Regions from separate parts of the Agrobacterium sp. 22-221-1 genome, predicted to be linked through region 2. Evidence: riboswitches for the same ligand, from Rfam matches in the RefSeq annotation. Region 2 holds a riboswitch; each other region holds the start of a gene.
What was found. Region 2 has a riboswitch for cobalamin ahead of ACQZ5N_RS05400 (ABC transporter substrate-binding protein). Riboswitches for the same ligand answer to the same signal wherever they lie in the genome.
Positions count from the first base shown of each region.

Region 1: linked by a shared signal. The riboswitch ahead of nrdH (glutaredoxin-like protein NrdH) and the one ahead of ACQZ5N_RS05400 (ABC transporter substrate-binding protein) in region 2 are both predicted to bind cobalamin.
Region 3: linked by a shared signal. The riboswitch ahead of metE (5-methyltetrahydropteroyltriglutamate--homocysteine S-methyltransferase) and the one ahead of ACQZ5N_RS05400 (ABC transporter substrate-binding protein) in region 2 are both predicted to bind cobalamin.
Region 4: linked by a shared signal. The riboswitch ahead of ACQZ5N_RS08680 (DUF1636 family protein) and the one ahead of ACQZ5N_RS05400 (ABC transporter substrate-binding protein) in region 2 are both predicted to bind cobalamin.

Region 1 is NZ_JBNWCL010000007.1:312,317-316,772, forward strand. Features, by position in the region: gene nrdE (class 1b ribonucleoside-diphosphate reductase subunit alpha) at 1-1,741, opposite strand, end outside; gene nrdI (class Ib ribonucleoside-diphosphate reductase assembly flavoprotein NrdI) at 1,753-2,151, opposite strand; gene nrdH (glutaredoxin-like protein NrdH) at 2,164-2,385, opposite strand; cobalamin riboswitch at 2,642-2,866, opposite strand; gene ACQZ5N_RS13830 (nucleoside triphosphate hydrolase) at 3,000-3,629, opposite strand; gene ACQZ5N_RS13835 (ATP-binding cassette domain-containing protein) at 3,626-4,408, opposite strand; gene ACQZ5N_RS13840 (ABC transporter permease) at 4,408-4,456, opposite strand, start outside.
Region 2 is NZ_JBNWCL010000002.1:424,545-429,000, forward strand. Features, by position in the region: gene ACQZ5N_RS05395 (FecCD family ABC transporter permease) at 1-239, opposite strand, end outside; gene ACQZ5N_RS05400 (ABC transporter substrate-binding protein) at 236-1,267, opposite strand; cobalamin riboswitch at 1,426-1,660, opposite strand; gene ACQZ5N_RS05405 (GNAT family N-acetyltransferase) at 1,700-2,578, opposite strand; gene argE (acetylornithine deacetylase) at 2,782-3,906, shown strand; gene ACQZ5N_RS05415 (2-hydroxyacid dehydrogenase) at 3,930-4,456, shown strand, end outside.
Region 3 is NZ_JBNWCL010000003.1:336,104-340,559, forward strand. Features, by position in the region: gene ACQZ5N_RS07270 (sugar ABC transporter permease) at 1-277, shown strand, start outside; gene ACQZ5N_RS07275 (ATP-binding cassette domain-containing protein) at 296-1,078, shown strand; cobalamin riboswitch at 1,140-1,351, shown strand; gene metE (5-methyltetrahydropteroyltriglutamate--homocysteine S-methyltransferase) at 1,452-3,800, shown strand; gene ACQZ5N_RS07285 (hypothetical protein) at 3,992-4,225, opposite strand; gene ACQZ5N_RS07290 (helix-turn-helix domain-containing protein) at 4,320-4,456, opposite strand, start outside.
Region 4 is NZ_JBNWCL010000004.1:275,493-279,948, forward strand. Features, by position in the region: gene cobN (cobaltochelatase subunit CobN) at 1-1,727, opposite strand, end outside; gene cobW (cobalamin biosynthesis protein CobW) at 1,730-2,767, opposite strand; gene ACQZ5N_RS08680 (DUF1636 family protein) at 2,764-3,189, opposite strand; cobalamin riboswitch at 3,311-3,525, opposite strand; gene cobO (cob(I)yrinic acid a,c-diamide adenosyltransferase) at 3,660-4,277, shown strand; gene ACQZ5N_RS08690 (cobyric acid synthase) at 4,279-4,456, shown strand, end outside.

The DNA of each region.
Region 1 (4,456 bases), on a different contig from region 2:
CCATGACGTCCTTCTTCAATACCGCCCAGTCCTCCCGCGTCGGAATGGCGATGCCGGCCTTTTCAAACAGCGCCTTCACCTTTTCCGTCGCAGGCAACCATTCCCGGTCGGTATATTTGTCGAAATAGTCGCCCGAGGCATATTTGGAGTTCTCAAAGCCCTTGAAGCTCTGGCCCCTTTCCACCGCCAGCCGGTTGCTGGCGCGGATAGCGTGATAGGTCACCGTGTAGAAATAGATATTGGTGAAATCGACGCCTTCTTCGGAACCGTAGAAGATGCGCTCACGCGCCAGATAACCGTGCAGGTTCATCTGGCCAAGCCCGATGGCGTGGCTGGCATCATTGCCCTTTTCCACCGAAGGAACGGACGAGATGTGGCTCATGTCCGACACTGCCGTCAGCGCCCGGATGGAGGTCTCGATCGTCTTGCCGAAATCGGCGGAATCCATCGCCGAAGCAATATTGAGCGAGCCGAGATTGCAGGAAATATCCTTGCCCATATGGCTATAGGACAGATCGGCGTTGAACTCGCTCGCTTCGCTGACCTGCAGGATTTCCGAGCAGAGATTGCTCATGCTGATGCGGCCGGCAACCGGATTGGCGCGGTTCACCGTATCCTCGAACATGATATAGGGGTAACCGCTCTCGAACTGGATTTCGGCGATCACCTGGAAGAATTCGCGCGCCTTGATCTTCTTCTTGCGGATGCGGCTGTCGGCAACCATTTCATGATATTTTTCGCTGACCGAAATCTCGGTCAACGGCACGCCATAGACACGCTCCAAGTCATAGGGCGAGAACAGATACATATCCTCATTGTTGCGGGCGAGTTCGAAAGTGATGTCGGGGATCACCACGCCGAGCGACAGGGTTTTGATGCGGATTTTTTCGTCGGCGTTTTCGCGCTTGGTATCGAGGAAGCGCATGATATCCGGGTGGTGGGCATGCAGATAGACCGCGCCGGCACCCTGGCGCGCGCCAAGCTGGTTGGCATAGGAAAAAGAATCTTCCAGCAGCTTCATGACGGGAATAACGCCGGAAGACTGGTTTTCGATCTGTTTGATCGGCGCTCCGAATTCGCGAATATTGGTTAAGGACAGCGCCACGCCGCCACCGCGCTTGGAAAGCTGCAGCGCCGAATTGATAGAGCGACCAATGCTTTCCATATTGTCTTCCACACGCAGCAGAAAACACGAGACCAGCTCACCACGGCTCTTCTTGCCGGCGTTGAGGAAGGTCGGCGTTGCCGGCTGGAAGCGGCCTGAAATGATTTCATCGACCAGATTGCGGGCAAGCTGCTCATCGCCACGCGCAAGGGCCAGCGCCACCATGCAGACGCGATCCTCGTAACGCTCCAGATAACGTTTTCCGTCGAAGGTCTTCAGTGTGTAGGAAGTGTAATATTTGAAGGCGCCGAGAAAGGTCGGGAAGCGGAACTTCCGGGCATAGGCTTCGTCATAGAGGTCACGGACGAAATTGAAGGAATACTGATCCAGCACTTCCTGTTCGTAATATCCCTCAGTCACCAGATAATCGAGCTTTTCCCTGAGGTTATGGAAAAAGACGGTATTCTGGTTGACGTGCTGGAGGAAATATTGCCGGGCGGCCAGGCGATCCTTGTCGAGCTGGATCTTTCCGTTCTCGTCGTAAAGGTTCAGCATCGCGTTCAGCGCGTGGTAGTCCAGAGCCGCATCGAGCGGTTTCTGGGTTGCGGCTGCCGGCTGTTTGGCGTCCTTGCGCATGGCGCTCGAGGTCAGCGTGTCCAAAATCGTTCCAATCCATGTTTGACGTTGGCGACATCTTCCTCCGTGCCGAGAAGCTCGAAGCGATAGAGAAACGGCACGGCGCATTTGCGCGAGACGATATCTCCGGCGGATGCGAAAGCTGCGCCAAAATTCGTGTTTCCCGCCGCGATGACGCCGCGAATAAGATTTCGGTTGGAGGGCTGGTTCAAAAACCGGATGACCGGTTTCGGCACGGCACCTTTCGTCCCGCCGCCCCCATAGGTGGGGGTGACGAGCACATAGGGCTCAGACACATGGGGAACATCTTCCTCCGCGCCGAGCGGCAGGCGAAACAGACGCCGTCCCAGTTTCAGAAGGAAACGATGGGTGTTTTCAGAGCGGCTGGAATAATAGACGATCAGGCCCATCGCCCCGCCGCCTCAGCTGATAGAGCCGATCATATCCGGCCGGAAACCCGCCCAATGGCGTTCGCCGGCAACGACCACCGGAACCTGCATGTAACCGAGACCGCGGACATGATCGAGCGCATCCGCATCTTCGGAAATATCGACAATCTCATAGGGGACGCCGATGCGGTCGAGAGCGCGATAGGTGGCGGTGCATTGGACGCAGGCGGGCTTGCTGTAAACGGTGACGGTCATGATTTCCTCTTTCGAAGCCGGTTTCGGACACGGCTCAACATTGCCGATTGCAATTACAATCGGGCGGCGATGGATCTGTCATTGGGGTGGGCGTGCGCGGCTTTTAGCCGCGTAAAATCACTCTCTACGCCGACGAGCGCAGCAACTCAAACAAATGAACTGGCATGACTTCACCCCGAAGCTTGTTCTGGAGGGGGCAGAAAAGGGCGCACGCAAATCATTTGCGTCATACACCTTCCTCCGGACACCCCGCCCGTGGACGTTTGCGCTCAAGGCAGGTCTCCTGACTTGCGGGTCACAACATCTATTCCGGCCTTCCCGGAGCTTTTGGCTCCAGTGACCCAAATCGGAACGATGCTCACCGCTTACAGTTGCGGGGGCAGTTTCGGCATTGCTTCACCTTTGATGGCGTTACGCACCGAATTCCCGTCTTAGCTCCCGACTCTTGCGAATCGGAAGAACCTCGAACACCACATATAGTATATGAGGAAATTTTCGCGTCAATGAATAGACACACAAAAGCCCCGCCCTGTGGATCAAAAAGATTCAACACATGGTCAACAAAGGCTTAACAGCACATGCTCGCCGCCGCCCAAAGAGAGAAAAGCGTTAATCTATTCCCAGATATCGATGCGGATATCGGCGGGACGGGCGTTTTCGATCACCCTTTTTCCGTTCGGAAGATCGTTTTCGAAAAGTTTGGCGTGGATCTGGGCCTCGTCGAGACCATAGCCCAGCCACCTTTTCCGCAGCCTCTCCTCAAGCACCACGACGGACGGCCCTACAAAAATGGTGAGGTCGAAGCTTGTGGAAAGAGTTGTCCACGGCGCCTCGTCCAGCAGCAGATAATTGCCTTCAGCAAGGATAAAGCGTGTTTCCGGCGCAACCGCACGAGCAGACGCTATGGCGATTTCACGGGAGCGGTCGAAAACCGGAACAAGCACCTCCTGCTCGCCCTTGCGGACGGCGCAGACGATATCGAGGAAACCGCGCACGTCGAATGTTTCCGGCGCGCCTTTTCGCGGCAGCAGCCCCCGCTCTTCAAGGATGCCATTGTCCATATGGAAGCCATCCATGGGCAGGACGGCGGCCGTTTCGCCCCGTGCCAGCAAAGCATCACAAAGGGCATCCGCCAGCGTGGATTTGCCGGCCCCAGGGGGACCGGCAATGGCGACGATAAAACGGAATTTACCTTCTGCCCGCCGAAGAACGTCTTCGGCGATCGTTTCAAGCTTCAGCGTCATGCGGCAAGCGTTTCCTTCGGCGCTTCCTTGGCGCCAGTCATGAAGGCGACGGCGTCGGACATGGAGTAGTCCTTCGGATTTATGACACACAGGCGCTTGCCGAGCCGGTGGATATGGATGCGATCCGCGACCTCGAAGACATGCGGCATGTTGTGCGAGATGAGGACGATCGGCAGGCCTCTCGAGCGCACATCCAGAATAAGCTCCAGAACACGCCGGCTTTCCTTGACGCCAAGCGCCGCCGTCGGCTCGTCAAGAATGACGACCTTGGAGCCGAAGGCCGCTGCACGCGCCACAGCCACACCCTGACGCTGACCGCCGGAGAGGGTTTCCACCGCCTGGTTGATGTTCTGGATCGTCATCAGGCCGAGTTCCGACAGTTTCTCGCGGGCGAATTTTTCCATGGCCGGGCGGTCCAGCGCCCGGAACAGGCTGCCCTGAATGCCGGGTTTGCGGATTTCACGGCCGAGAAACATATTGTCGGCTATGGAAAGCGCCGGTGACAGGGCGAGGTTCTGATAGACCGTCTCGATGCCGGCCTTGCGCGCCTCTATCGGCGAGCGGAACTGGACGGGCTGGCCTTCCAGCCGGATTTCCCCTTCATCGGGTGTCACCGCACCGGAAATCGCCTTGATGAGAGAGGATTTGCCGGCGCCGTTATCACCGATCACCGCCAGGATTTCGCCCGGATAGAGGTCGAAATCGGCATGGTCGAGGGCGGTCACACGACCGTAGCGCTTGACGAGATTGCGTGCTGTGAGAATGGGTTCTTTTGCCATCAGCCTGCTACCTTTCTGATCCACTGGTCGATTGCGACAGCCATGATG
Region 2 (4,456 bases):
GCGCCGCAACAGGCGGCGACGACGGCGCGGCTGAGGCGGTAACTCCAGACAATGCCCTCATCCAGCGGTTCCAGCGGATAGTCCGCATGGAAGACGCGGTTGGCGATTGTTTTCGCCACGACGTCGAAAGGAATGGCGGTCTCGCCGATGGCCGCCCCGGCCATCAGCGCGACGAGCAGCAGGGCGAGCGCGGCAAAAGCCAGCCCTACCCTGCCGAGATGGATGGAAAGACCGTTCACTTGGCGAGGCCGGCAGCCGAAATCGCCTCGGCCAGCGTTTCGATGCCTTCAATGGTGCGAATGGTCGGGTTCATCGCCTGCGCATCCATCTCGAACACATGACCTTCCTTGACGGCGGGCATGATGCTGGCCACGGGATCGGTGGCGAGGAACTTCAGCTTGACGGCGACATCATCGGCGGGGAAACGGCGGCGATCCATCTTGCCGGCAACGATGATGGAGGGATTTGCCTTGGCGATGGTTTCCCAGCCGACGGTCGGCCATTCTTCATCGCTTTCGATGACGTTCTTCAACCCCAGCGCGGACATGATGTAGCCGGGAGCGCCATTGCGGCCAGCCACATAGGGATCGATATCCAGCTCGGCGCTGGAGAACCAGAAGACGGCAGAAAGCTTGCCATTTGCCGAGGCGATCTTGGCGCGGGCGGCTTCTTCACGCTTCTTCAGGTCGGCAACGACCTCTTCACCGCGATCCTGCACGTTGAAGATTTTGGCGAGATCGCGGATTTCCTGGTAGATCAGATCCATGGTGAAGACGGTGTTGCGCACGCCGTCGCCGCCGCCGGAATTGTCCTTGCCCATGCAATCGGCGGGCGAGGTATAAACGGGAACCCCGAGCTCGGCGAATTGCGCCGGTGTTCCGACAACGCCTTCCGGGCCGATCTGCCACTGGAACTGCGTCGTCACGAGGTCCGGCTTCTTGCCGATGACCGCCTCGAAGCTCGGATCATTGTCAGCCAGACGCTCGACCCTGGCATTGGCCTCTTCGTAGCCCTTCAGAACCGGACCGATCCACAGCGCCGTGCCGACCACCTTGTCGGCGAGGCCGAGGAGGTAAAGAACCTCGGTTGTGCTCTGGCCGACGGACACGGTGCGGGCGGGTGCCTGCTTGAAGGTGATCTCCTGACCGCAGCTGTTGATCGTCAGGGGATAGGTGGTTTCGGCAGCATTGGCGGCGGCGACAGGCAAAACCGCAAGCGCAGCGGCCAGAAAGCCGGCATGGACCGGCAGGCGTCTAGAATGAAACATGTGTTCTCCAGTCGAAAGTAAATCTTATTCCAGAGCAGCAGGCGTCAGAACGCGCAGCAACAGCGGGACGTCTTGTACGGAGAACGGCAATAGGACGCAAACGAAATGTTATGAAATAACATTACAATCTCCTCCTCCGGGCTTCCCCGCCCGTAACGATGGTTTATATTTCGACGGCAGGTCTCCTGGCTCACGGATTTGCGTCACTCATCTGCCTTCCCGCATTCCGGAGAATACAGTGGCATGACGCCTTGAAGCGTCACGGGGATGAACGACAATCCGCTTACAGTTGCGGGGGCAGCCACGGCATTGGGCGAAAAAGACCGCCCGCACCATGTTCCCTATTAATCCCTTCGCCTTTCGGCTGCAGGAACCGTCGCTTTCTCACATAAGGGGCAAGAGGCGGGGCGTCAATTGCGATAGTGCCGCACCTCAGCACAAAGACGGGCCCGCCAGGGCGAAAATCTTTGCGGAGCCGGAGCCTGCCGGTTGCGGCGCGCCTTTCGACATGGCGGTGAGCGTTTCGATCACCACCAGCCCGGATTGCGCCAGGAACTCGGTCAGAAGACCGCTATCCCGCACGGCATCGAGACGGACAAGCTGATCGTCGAGATCGGAAAAATGTCGCCTCACCAGCGCAATCGCATCCGCCTCGTCACCGGCAACGACCGGACCGACAATATGGCCCCGTCCCGCCGCACGCCGCAATGCAAAGGCGGCAAGACGATCGGCCTCGAACAGGCCGTAACCCGTATTTTCCCGGAGAAGGCGGTGCAGGACGCCCCGGCGCGAAACGCCGAAAGCCGCCCGATCCAGATCCGCCACGGCGGACAAATGATCCTCGGACAGCGGCTCGATTCTCTGTTTTCTTCCAAGCGTCGGCATCTCGGCAGGGCAGCGCGCCTTGCCGCGCAGGAGATGTACTTTTTCCGTATCTCCGGCAAAACCCAGCCGTGCGAAAAGCCGTCGCGAGACTTCCGTGGCGTTCAACCGCAGGGCGGCGTCAGGGTAACCCGCAGTGAGCTGGCCCACCAGCCATGGTGCGACGCCCTGCCCCTGCAAACGGGGAGAAACGATGACCATGCCGACCGTCGCGAAACCCTCATCATAGGGAAACAGCATTGCCGTTGCGACAACGCGATCGATTTCGTCAAGCGCGGCAAGGCCAACGCCGCACTGCCGTAGGAAACACCATTCGTTCGCGTGATATCGCCATCCTACAGCCATGGACAAAGCATGTAGATGATCGGCCTCCACATCGGCGATATCCACTGTCCGCAACTCGAAACTATCGACTTTGAGCAGCTCCATGACAAACGGCTCTCATTCCCTCCGGCGCGGAACCTTGATCCCGGTAGCCCAGCTCACGACATCCGAAGATAACCAGCCTCGTCAGCAGGAATTTTCCGAAAGCGCTGGAAGGACACAACAATCTACTGAAATCACCCGTATTTCAGCAGATAAACGCCGCAGGCCGCTCTAAGCTTTTCGGCGTTGAAGCGACGGAGACAGCCATGAACGCAATCGACATTCTGGAGCGTCTTGTCGGCTTCCCGTCGGTGGTCGGAACCGCCAATGGCGACATCGCCGGATGGATCGCCGATTATCTGGAAAGCCACGGCGCGAAAGTATCGCTGCTTGCCGGCCCGGAGGGCGACCGCGCCAATCTCTTTGCCAGCTTCGGCCCGACCGATGCCAGCGGATACATCCTGTCCGGCCATATGGATGTGGTGCCTGCCGGTGAGCCGGAATGGTCCTCCGATCCCTTCACGCTGAGAACCGAAGGCGAGCGCCTCTACGGACGCGGAACCACCGACATGAAAGGGTTTCTGGCCACGGTTCTCGCCGCAGTACCGGCATTTTCACGCATGGCGCTGAAGCGGCCCGTTCACATCGCCTTTTCCTATGACGAGGAGGCGGGCTGCCGCGGCGTTCCCCATCTCATCGCCCGATTGCCGGAGCTATGCGCAAAACCGGCGGGTGCGATCATCGGCGAACCGAGCAATCTGCGCGCCGTGCGCGCCCACAAGGGCAAGGCCGCCGCACGCATCACCATTCGCGGTCGCTCCGGCCATTCCTCGCGGCCGGATCAGGGCGTGAACGCCATTCATCTGATGACCGGCATCATGGCAAAGGCGGTCGAGACCGCACAGGCTCTCACCGAGGGGCCTTTCGAAGCGACGTTCGAACCGCCCTATTCCTCCCTGCAGATCGGCACGGCGAAAGGCGGACAGGCGATCAATATCATCCCCGATCTCTGCGCCATCGAACTGGAGGCGCGGGCGATTGCTGGCGTGTCGCCGGTCGCCCTGCTCCAGCCGGTGCGCGACGGCGTCGAAGCGCTCGCCGCCAGGGGCATCGACATAGAATGGACGCCGATGAGCGATTATCCGGCGCTGTCCCTTGCCGCCGATGCGCCGCTCGTGAAGCTTCTGGAAGAATTGACCGACGCGCCCTGCATCGCCGCCGTCAGCTATGGCACGGAGGCCGGGCTTTTTCAGGCGGCCGGCATCGACGCCATCATCTGCGGCCCGGGCGATATCGGCCGCGCCCACAAACCGGACGAATTCATAACGGCCGGCGAACTGTCGGCCTGCCAGTCAATGCTGGAAACACTGGCGAACCGCTGCACGGTTTAAACCTTCGGAACCACGGATTTCAGATGACTTTCTTCTTCAATTCCGACGCGAAGCGCGGCGAGATTTTCCGGCAGGCTCTGGCCCGCGAGCTGCCGGAACTGCCCTTTTCGATGAATGCCGAAAGCGTCGATCCGAATGCGGTTCGATACCTCATCACCTGGACCGTGCCTGATGATATCGGCCGCTACCGCAATCTCGAAATCCTGTTTTCCATCGGTGCGGGCGTCGATCAATTTCACATCGACACCGTCCCTGCGCATGTAAAAGTCGTGCGCATGGTGGATGAAGGCATCATCCGCATGATGCAGGAATATGTGAGCCTCGGCGTGCTGGCGCTTCACCGCAACCTGCCGGTCTATTTGAAACAGCAGCGCCAGCAACTCTGGAAGGCCCTGCCGCAGCGTCAGGCGGAAGAGTGCCGGGTGGGCGTTCTCGGCCTCGGCATGCTGGGCGTTGCGGCGCTGGAACGGCTGAAACCCTTCGGTTTTCCGCTTTCCGGCTGGAGCCGTTCACCGCGCGAGATCGATGGCGTGACCTGCCATCATGGCGA
Region 3 (4,456 bases), on a different contig from region 2:
GGCGGCCATCTCGACCGCCCGCCTCAACGCGGCCACCAATGCCCAGGGCGAGCTGGACGAGCTTTACACCATCGCGGCGGCCGTCATCGGCGGCACCTCGCTTGCCGGCGGTGTCGGAACCATAGCGGGCGCGATGCTCGGCGCGCTCGTCATGCAGTCGCTGCAATCCGGCATGGTGCTGGTGGGCATCGATACGCCCTTCCAGCGCATCGTCGTTGGTGTGGTTCTGGTCGTCGCCGTCTGGCTCGACACCATCTACCGCGCCCGCGCCAAGTAAGAACCGAGGAGAACTCCTATGACGGACCAAGTCACGCCCCTCGTGGAAATGCGCAATATTTCCATTTCCTTCGGCGGCATCCACGCGGTGGAAAACGCCTCTGTCGATCTTTTCCCCGGTGAGGTGGTCGCCCTTCTCGGCCACAATGGCGCGGGCAAATCGACCCTTATCAAAATTCTCTCCGGCGCATACCGGCGCGATGGCGGCGATATCCTCATCAATGGCGAGGATGCGGATATCCGCAATCCCCGCGACGCCAAGAAATACGGTATCGAGACCATCTACCAGACGCTCGCCGTGGCCGACAATGTCGATGCGGCCGCCAATCTTTATCTCGGTCGCGAGCTGAAGACGAAATGGGGCACGCTTGACGATGTCGCCATGGAAGCCTCGGCCCGCGAGGTGATGGGGCGTCTCAACCCCAATTTCCGGCGGTTCAAGGAACCGGTGAAGGCGTTATCCGGCGGCCAGCGGCAGTCTGTCGCCATCGCCCGCGCCATTCTGTTCGATGCCCGCATCCTCATCATGGACGAGCCGACGGCCGCACTCGGGCCGCAGGAAACGGCGCAGGTGGGCGATCTCGTCAAGGAGCTGAAACGGCAGGGCATCGGCATCTTCCTCATCAGCCACGATATTCACGATGTCTTCGATCTGGCCGACAGGGTTTTCGTGATGAAGAACGGAAAGGTGGTGGGCCATGCCCGCACGCAGGATGTCACCAAGGACGAAGTGCTTGGCATGATCATTCTGGGCAAGGTGCCGGCCGGTGCGGTGCCGGGGCCGGGTGCGGTCGCGCTCTGAATTAGGTGAAATAAAGATATAAAGATTTCTTTATGTCTATTGACATCGTGACGCCCGTGGTGAGAAATGCGGGTGTCATGGTTCTCCGGGCCTGATTATTTCAATCCTGGAGCTAAGAGGGAATCCGGTGCGCCGACGATCGGCAAGACCGGAGCTGCCCCCGCAACTGTAAGCGGCGAGCCTTTGTCCAACACGTCACTGGGTAACCCCCGGGAAGACGGACAAAGGCGACGACCCGTAAGCCAGGAGACCTGCCAGGACAAAATAACGTCCACGGGCGGGGTGTCCCGGTGGTTGCTGCAATGGTCCGGCAAAGGCCGGGCCTGCACGCGTCCGCTTTACCCATGCCCCCACAACCAAATGGGGTATGACAATGCCAGACAAGACCATTCCAGTCGCATCGCTCGGTTTTCCGAGGATCGGACGCCATCGCGAACTGAAGTTCGCGCTTGAAGGCTTCTGGTCCGGCAAGATTTCCGAGACGGAACTGCTCGAAACCGCTGCCCGGCTGCGTGCCGAAAACTGGGCGCTTCAGCGTGAGAAGGGGATTACCCATATCCCGTCCAACGATTTCTCCCTCTACGATCATGTCCTCGATACGGCCGTGATGGTGGGCGCCATTCCATCCCTTTATGGATGGGCGGGTGGGGATGTTTCCCTCTCCAACTATTTCGCCATGGCGCGCGGCAGCCAGAGCGAAGGGCATGCAGGCTGCGGCCATGGGCATGAAGGACATTCGCATCATGGTCAGGGCGTTCCGGCGCTGGAAATGACCAAATGGTTCGACACCAACTATCACTACATGGTGCCGGAGGTTTCAGAGGATCAGCATTTCGTGCTCACCTCGCAAAAGCCGGTCGACCACTTCCTTGAGGCGAAGGCGCTCGGCATCCATACGCGTCCGGTCATTCTCGGCCCGGTCACGTTCCTGAAGCTTGCCAAGGCGCGCGAGGCAGCCTTCAAGCCTCTCGATCTGCTGGCAAGGTTGCTGCCCATCTATGAAGAGCTGCTGCGTCGCCTGCGAGCGGCCGGTGCCGACTGGGTGCAGATCGACGAGCCGGTCGCCGTGCTCGATCTTTCCGAGGGGGAGCGGCACGCGCTGGCTATAGCCTATCGGGCTTTGTCGAAGGCCGCGCCGGATTTGAAAATCTTGCTCGCCACCTATTTCGGTGGGCTTGAGGATAATCTCGAAGCCGTCGCAGCGCTTCCGGTCGCGGGCCTTCATATCGATCTGGTGCGAGCACCCGATGCGCTGGAGGCGGTGTTGAAGGCTTTGCCGGGAAATCGCGTCCTGTCGCTGGGTGTCATCGACGGCCGCAACATCTGGCGCGCTGATCTCGCTGCAATTATTACCCGATTGGAACCGGTGATCGCGGCACGCGGTGCGGCGGCGTTTCAGATCGCGCCGTCCTGCTCGCTGCTGCATGTCCCGGTCGATCTCGAACTGGAAACCGGCCTCGATGCCGATCTGAAAAGCTGGCTTTCCTTCGCCACCCAGAAGCTCGGCGAACTTGCCACGCTTGGCAGGGCTCTCGGTGAGGGCAAGGCTGCTGTCGCGACGGAACTGGAGGCTGCCTCCAAGGCCGTTGCCGCGCGTGCATCCTCGCCGAAGGTGACGGACGCCGCCGTGCAGAAGCGTATCGCGACGATTGGCGAGGCCGACAGGAAGCGGGTGAGCCCGTTTGCCGAGCGGCAGAAAGTGCAGTCGCAGGCCATTGCGCTGCCGCTTTTCCCGACGACGACCATCGGCTCCTTCCCGCAGACGCCGGAGGTGCGCAAGGCCAGATCGGCGCATTCCAAGGGCGCGCTGACGGATGCGCAATATGAAAAATTCCTGCAGAAGGAAACCGAAATGACCATTCGCTGGCAGGAGGAAATCGGTCTCGACGTTCTCGTGCATGGCGAGTTCGAGCGCAATGACATGGTGCAATATTTCGGCGAACAGCTTTCCGGTTTCGCTTTCACCCAGCATGCATGGGTGCAGAGTTACGGCTCGCGTTATGTGCGTCCACCCATTATTTTCGGCGACGTGTCGCGTCCGAAAGCGATGACGGTTCGCTGGTGGGAATATTCGCAGTCGCTCACCGACAAACCCGTCAAGGGCATGCTGACCGGGCCGGTGACGATCCTCAACTGGTCCTTCGTCCGCGACGATATCGCCAGAAGCCTGACATGCCGCCAGATCGCGCTCGCCATCCGCGATGAGGTCAATGATCTCGAAGCGGCCGGTGCGCAGATGATCCAGATCGATGAGGCAGCTCTTCGCGAAGGACTGCCGCTTCGGCACCGGCATTGGCAGGATTATCTCGGCTGGGCGGTGGAATGCTTCCGCATTTGCTCCAGCGGTGTGGGCGACCGCACACAGGTTCACACCCATATGTGCTATTCCGAATTCAACCAGATCATCGATGCCATTGCTGCCATGGACGCCGACGTGATCTCCATCGAGACCTCGCGTTCGAAGATGGAATTGCTGGATGCGTTTCGGACCTACAAATACCCGAACCAGATCGGTCCCGGCGTTTACGACATCCATTCCCCGCGTGTGCCGGCGGTTGGAGAAATGGTCGATCTTCTGGCGCTGGCGCGAGAGCGGCTTGACGACCGGCAGCTCTGGATCAATCCGGATTGCGGCCTGAAGACGCGTAAATGGGAAGAGGTCAGGCCGGCCCTGGTCAACATGGTCGCCGCCGCTGCCAAGCTTCGCCGCGCGGTGCTCTGATATGAATGGAGGCCCGGCGAGAACCGGGCCTCCATCATGGCTTCCGCCGGGAAAATGTGGGGGAGGGCATATGAATGCCTCTCCGGGAGGATGGAGCCAGCCGGACAGGCAGATGAACGTTTCCGGGCCTACGACTGGAGATCGGTGTGGAAACGCTCAATCCCGGCGGATTTACGCCGTTGCGAAAGCGCTCAATGCAGGTCGGCCTGTGCGAAGACGCCGACATTCAGCTCTGCGCTTACCGGCGGCAGACCCTGCTGATTGATGTCCTGGGCCAGCGACAACAATGCCATCTCCAGGAAATAGGTCGACATGCCCAGTTCCAGAGATTTCGAGCGCTGGCAAAGATAGGAAACCATCCGCCCGAGCGCCAGAATCTCGTCTGCATTGTCCTGTTCAAGTATAGCTGTGGTAGACGCCGCCATGATTCCCTCTCGACAGTCGACAGTATGAAAACGCGATAATGTTGCGTTGTTCATTTTCGACCACATCGAGCGTCACGCGAGCGTCACACCTGCGTCAATCGTCGTTTTTGTCCGCCGGCGCGGCGGCATTTTCCGCCGCTTCAGTCGCGGCGAGCGATGTCACGAGAGCGACGATGCTTCTGCGCACGGCGGCGCTCTTGATGCGCGAAAAGGCCTGGTTGAGCGAAAAGC
Region 4 (4,456 bases), on a different contig from region 2:
CCCGGATTGGAAACGATGAACGGATAGACCACCGGCAGCGAGCCGGTGACGATTTCGGGAAAACAATTGCGGGAAAGCGCCACCGTTTTGCCGGGCAGCCATTCCAGCGTGCCGTGCGCGCCAACATGCACGATGGCATGCGCACCCGCAATCCGCTGCATCCATGCACCGAAGGCAACAAGCGCGTGACGCGGTGGCAGGGCAGGGTCGTGGTAGTCCACCCGACGATCCTCATTGCGGCCCCTGTCCGGCGCTAGCGCCACGAACACTTCGCCGAAACGGGCGGCGCGGAACCGGAATGCGCCATCGACGAGTGCATCGTCATCGGTTGCCACACCCCATGTCGCGTTCACGGACCCGGCAGATGCCGAGGGCAAGGCGGAGAAAAAAGCCTCGTAGGTGGAAAGATCAATTGCCGCTTCCTGCTGTTCGACACAGTCGAGCAGCGCCCGCGCGGTCTTAGGAATATCCTTGACCGTATAACCGGCCCCGGCGAGATCCTGCATCATTTCGAGAACGCTTTGCGGCACATCGAGACCGACGGCATAACCGGTTCGCCCGGGCGCCGCACCGGGATAATCCGGCATCAGAATGACGATGCGGCGATCCCGCGGAAGGGCATTCCTCAGCCGCAGGAAAGAGGCAATGCGATTTGCCACCTGCTCGACGCGATCAGCCTCGGGTACATTGAGCAAACTCGCGCCGCCATCCATGCGCGCCTGTTTGAACGAGATTGCACCGGCGAGAATCCGGCCATCCAGTTCCGGCAGGACGACATGCATGGCAAGATCGGCGGGATTGAGACCGCGCGCATTTTCCGCCCATCCGTCCCGCCGCGTCGTCGCCATCACCACCTGAAACACCGGCACGCCGAGACGGTCGAACAGCGTTGCGCCGTTTTCATCCGTCTGGCTGGCGAAGGCGGTGGCGGCAATGATGGCGGCGGGCTTCAGATCGGGCAGCACCGTTTCGAGAAAACGGAGCGCCTCGCCATCCTTCAGGCCACTGACAAAAATCGGCAAGGGTGCAAAACCGCGCTGCGAGAGCGCCTCGAAAAGCGCGTCCACCGGTGCGGCATCTGCCGCCAGAAGCATGGAACGGTAAAAGAGGATGGGCAGAAGGGACGCACCGTCGGGAAAACCCGCGCAAGCTTCCGCCCTATCCACAACGCCCCTGCCGGGCCGGTAGAAACCGGCTTTCGGCAGCGGTTCGGCTTCAATATCCGGCCATGCCTCACCCCTTGCAAGAGCGGCGAGACCAAGGGCAAGCCGGTCCATATTCTCCTGCCCGCCCTCGCGAAAGAAGGAGAGGACCGAGGCCAAAGTCCGCCGATCGACGGTCGAGGCCGCTTCGAGTTTCTCGTCCCTTTCGCTGCACTCACCCGGCAAAAGCAGAAGCTTGATGCCGCGCCTGCGTGCAAGAATGGAAAGCTGATCGACACCGTAACGCCAGCGTTCCGCACCGCCGAGAATTCGGATAAGAATAACCCTGGCATGTTCCGCCGTCTTTTCGATCCAGAGATCGACCGACATGGGATGTCGAAGCTCGGAGAGGTTGGCGGCTGACAGGGAGGGGAGCGCACCCTCTGTTCGCCGCCAAGCCTGTTCCAGCCCGGCCAGATCGCTTGCCGAAAAAGACAGTACCACCACATCCGACCGGGGCTGGTTGAGATCAACCGGCTCGATCAGGTCGTCCAGAGACGAGGATGTGGTGGCGAGAATGTGCATCGTCAGGCGGCCAGCATCTGTTCGATCTTTTCGCGGTTGATGCCCTTTTCGCCGATGACGACGAGGCGGCTGCGGCGTTCCTCACCCGCAGCCCAAGGGCGGTCGTAATAATGGTTGACACGGCTGCCGACAGCCTGCACCTGCAGGCGCATCGGCTTTGCGGAAACCTCGATGAAGCCCTTGATGCGCAGGACATTTTCCGCAGCCGCCGTCTCGGCGATACGGGCTGCCAGCGCTTCCGGATCGGTCACGGCCGGCAGATCGATGACGAAACTGTCGAAATCGTCATGCTCGTGGTCGAGTTCACCGTCATGATGGGTACGGCGGTTTTCGATATCCTCTTCCACCGCAAGGCCAAGACCGATCAGCACGGCGGGGTCGATGGCGCCATTGGAAGCCACGACGATCTTTGCCGCCTTCGGCAGATGTTCGAGAACATGCGCCTTGGCCCTGTCCAGGCCGGCATCGTCAAGAAGATCGGCCTTGGTCAGCACGATAAGATCGGCGCAGGCGACCTGATCCTCGAAAACCTCTTCGACCGGGTCATCGTGATCGAGCGCCTCGTCATTGGCCCGTTGGGCCGCGAGTGCTTCCATGTCGTGCGCCACCTGCCCTTCGGCAAGGGCAGCGCCATCCACCACGGCCACGACGGCATCCACCGTCACGCGGCTCTTGATCGCCGGCCACTGGAAGGCCTGCACCAGCGGCTTCGGCAGGGCGAGGCCCGAGGTTTCGATGAGGATATGCTCCACCTTCGGCTGGCGGCTCAGAATCTGTTCGATGGCGGGCTGGAAATCATCCGCCACCGTGCAGCAGATGCAGCCATTGGCCAGTTCGACGATGTTTTCTTCCGGGCAGCTTTCAATACCGCAACCTTTGAGAATCTCGCCATCGATGCCGATATCGCCGAATTCGTTGACGATGATCGCCAGCCGCTTGCCGTCCAGCTTTTCGAGAAGGCCGCGCAGCAACGTGGTTTTGCCAGCCCCCAGAAAGCCGGTGACGATGGTGCAGGGAACGCGGTCCAGAAGGGTGCTCATGATCTCTCCTCGGTAAAATCGAATGGGGGAATGCGCGCCACCATGCCGCGCTTTAAGGGTTCGGGGCGGCCGCGCCAGGGCATCAAACCGTCGGGGGCGGCAGCCAGCAGCCGCGCGCCGGTCAGCAAATCTTCCGCGTCACTTATTGTCAGCCCGCCAAAAACATAGGACCAGCCATCGGTGCTGCGCAGCACGGCGCTAAGCCCGCGCTTGCAATTGGCGAGGCAGTTGACGGAACGAACGGTGACACCCGTTTCCTCCGCCTTTGCGATGACGGCATCGGCGAGGCGTGAGCCGGGGCGCGGTTCGGCATTGGGGTCGGCTTCATCGCGACAGCTTCTGCAAACGAAGACGGTCACGCCGGACGCCGTTTCGTCCTGCGTGTTTCCGCCTGCACATGAAGATGTCGCTGAAATATCCAAACCGTATCGTTTCCCGCGCCTTGCAAAAAAATCTCGGGGGTGCGGATGTCGAATACGGTAAGCGGACAGGCGCAAACCGGATGTTCGATCTAACCGACTGACCGGAGCACCCCGCCCGGCAGACGTTTTTCCTGAAACGGCAGGTCTCCTGGCTCGCGGCTTTACACCCTGACACCGCCTTCCCGAACCCGTTGAGGTGTCCAGTGGCTTTACGGTGCGGGCTTACCGCTTACAGTTGCGGGGGCAGCCACGGAATGACCCGGTAGTCGGGCTGGAACCGTGTTCCCTCTTAGCTTTTCCCGTTGCCGGGAAAAGACCGTCAGTCCGTTACCCTTAGGCTGAACGGGCGTGAGGGTCAATGCCGCGGCCCTGTGGCCCGCACATTGCCGGGTGCGGCAAATTGGGTATAGTCGCCGCTCCGAACGGCGGGGGCACCGGGTCCCGCACCGCTGGATGAAAAGGAAAACGCGATGACACGCGACATCAGCGACAGCGAAGCCGAACGTCACCGGCAGAAAATGGTCAACCGCAAGACGGTGCAGGACGCCGAGGTTGCGGAAAAGACCATCGAAAAAGGTCTGCTGATGATCAATACCGGCCCGGGCAAGGGCAAATCCACCGCCGCTTTCGGTCTTGCCCTGCGCATGCTCGGCACCGGGCGGCGGGTCGGTGTCGTTCAATTCATCAAGGGCGCATGGTCGACGGGAGAACAGCAGGCGCTGACTTTGTTCGGCGACAGGGTCGTGTGGCGCACCATGGGCGAAGGGTTCACCTGGGACACACAGGATTTGAAACGCGACGTCGCAGCGGCGGCAAAGGCCTGGGAAGAAGCCAAGGTACTGATGGCCGACGAGACCATCGGCCTGCTGATCCTCGATGAGCTGAATATCGCGCTCCGTTACGATTACCTGCCGCTGGAAGAGGTGGTCGAAACGCTTTCTAGCCGCAGGCCCGATCTGCATGTCATCGTTACCGGCCGCAACGCCAAGCAACCGCTCATCGACGCGGCTGATATGGTGACGGAAATGACCCTCGTGAAACATCACTTCAAGGCGGGCGTGAAGGCGCAGGCGGGGATAGAATTCTGACATGGCTGCACGTGTGCTGATGTTTCAGGGAACCGGCTCGGATGTCGGCAAATCGCTGATGGTGGCCGGCCTTGCCCGTGCCTTCGTCAAGCGCGGCCTGTCCGTCATGCCGTTCAAACCGCAGAACATGTCGAACAATGCGGCGGTCACCGCCGATGGCGGCGAGATTGGCCGCGCGC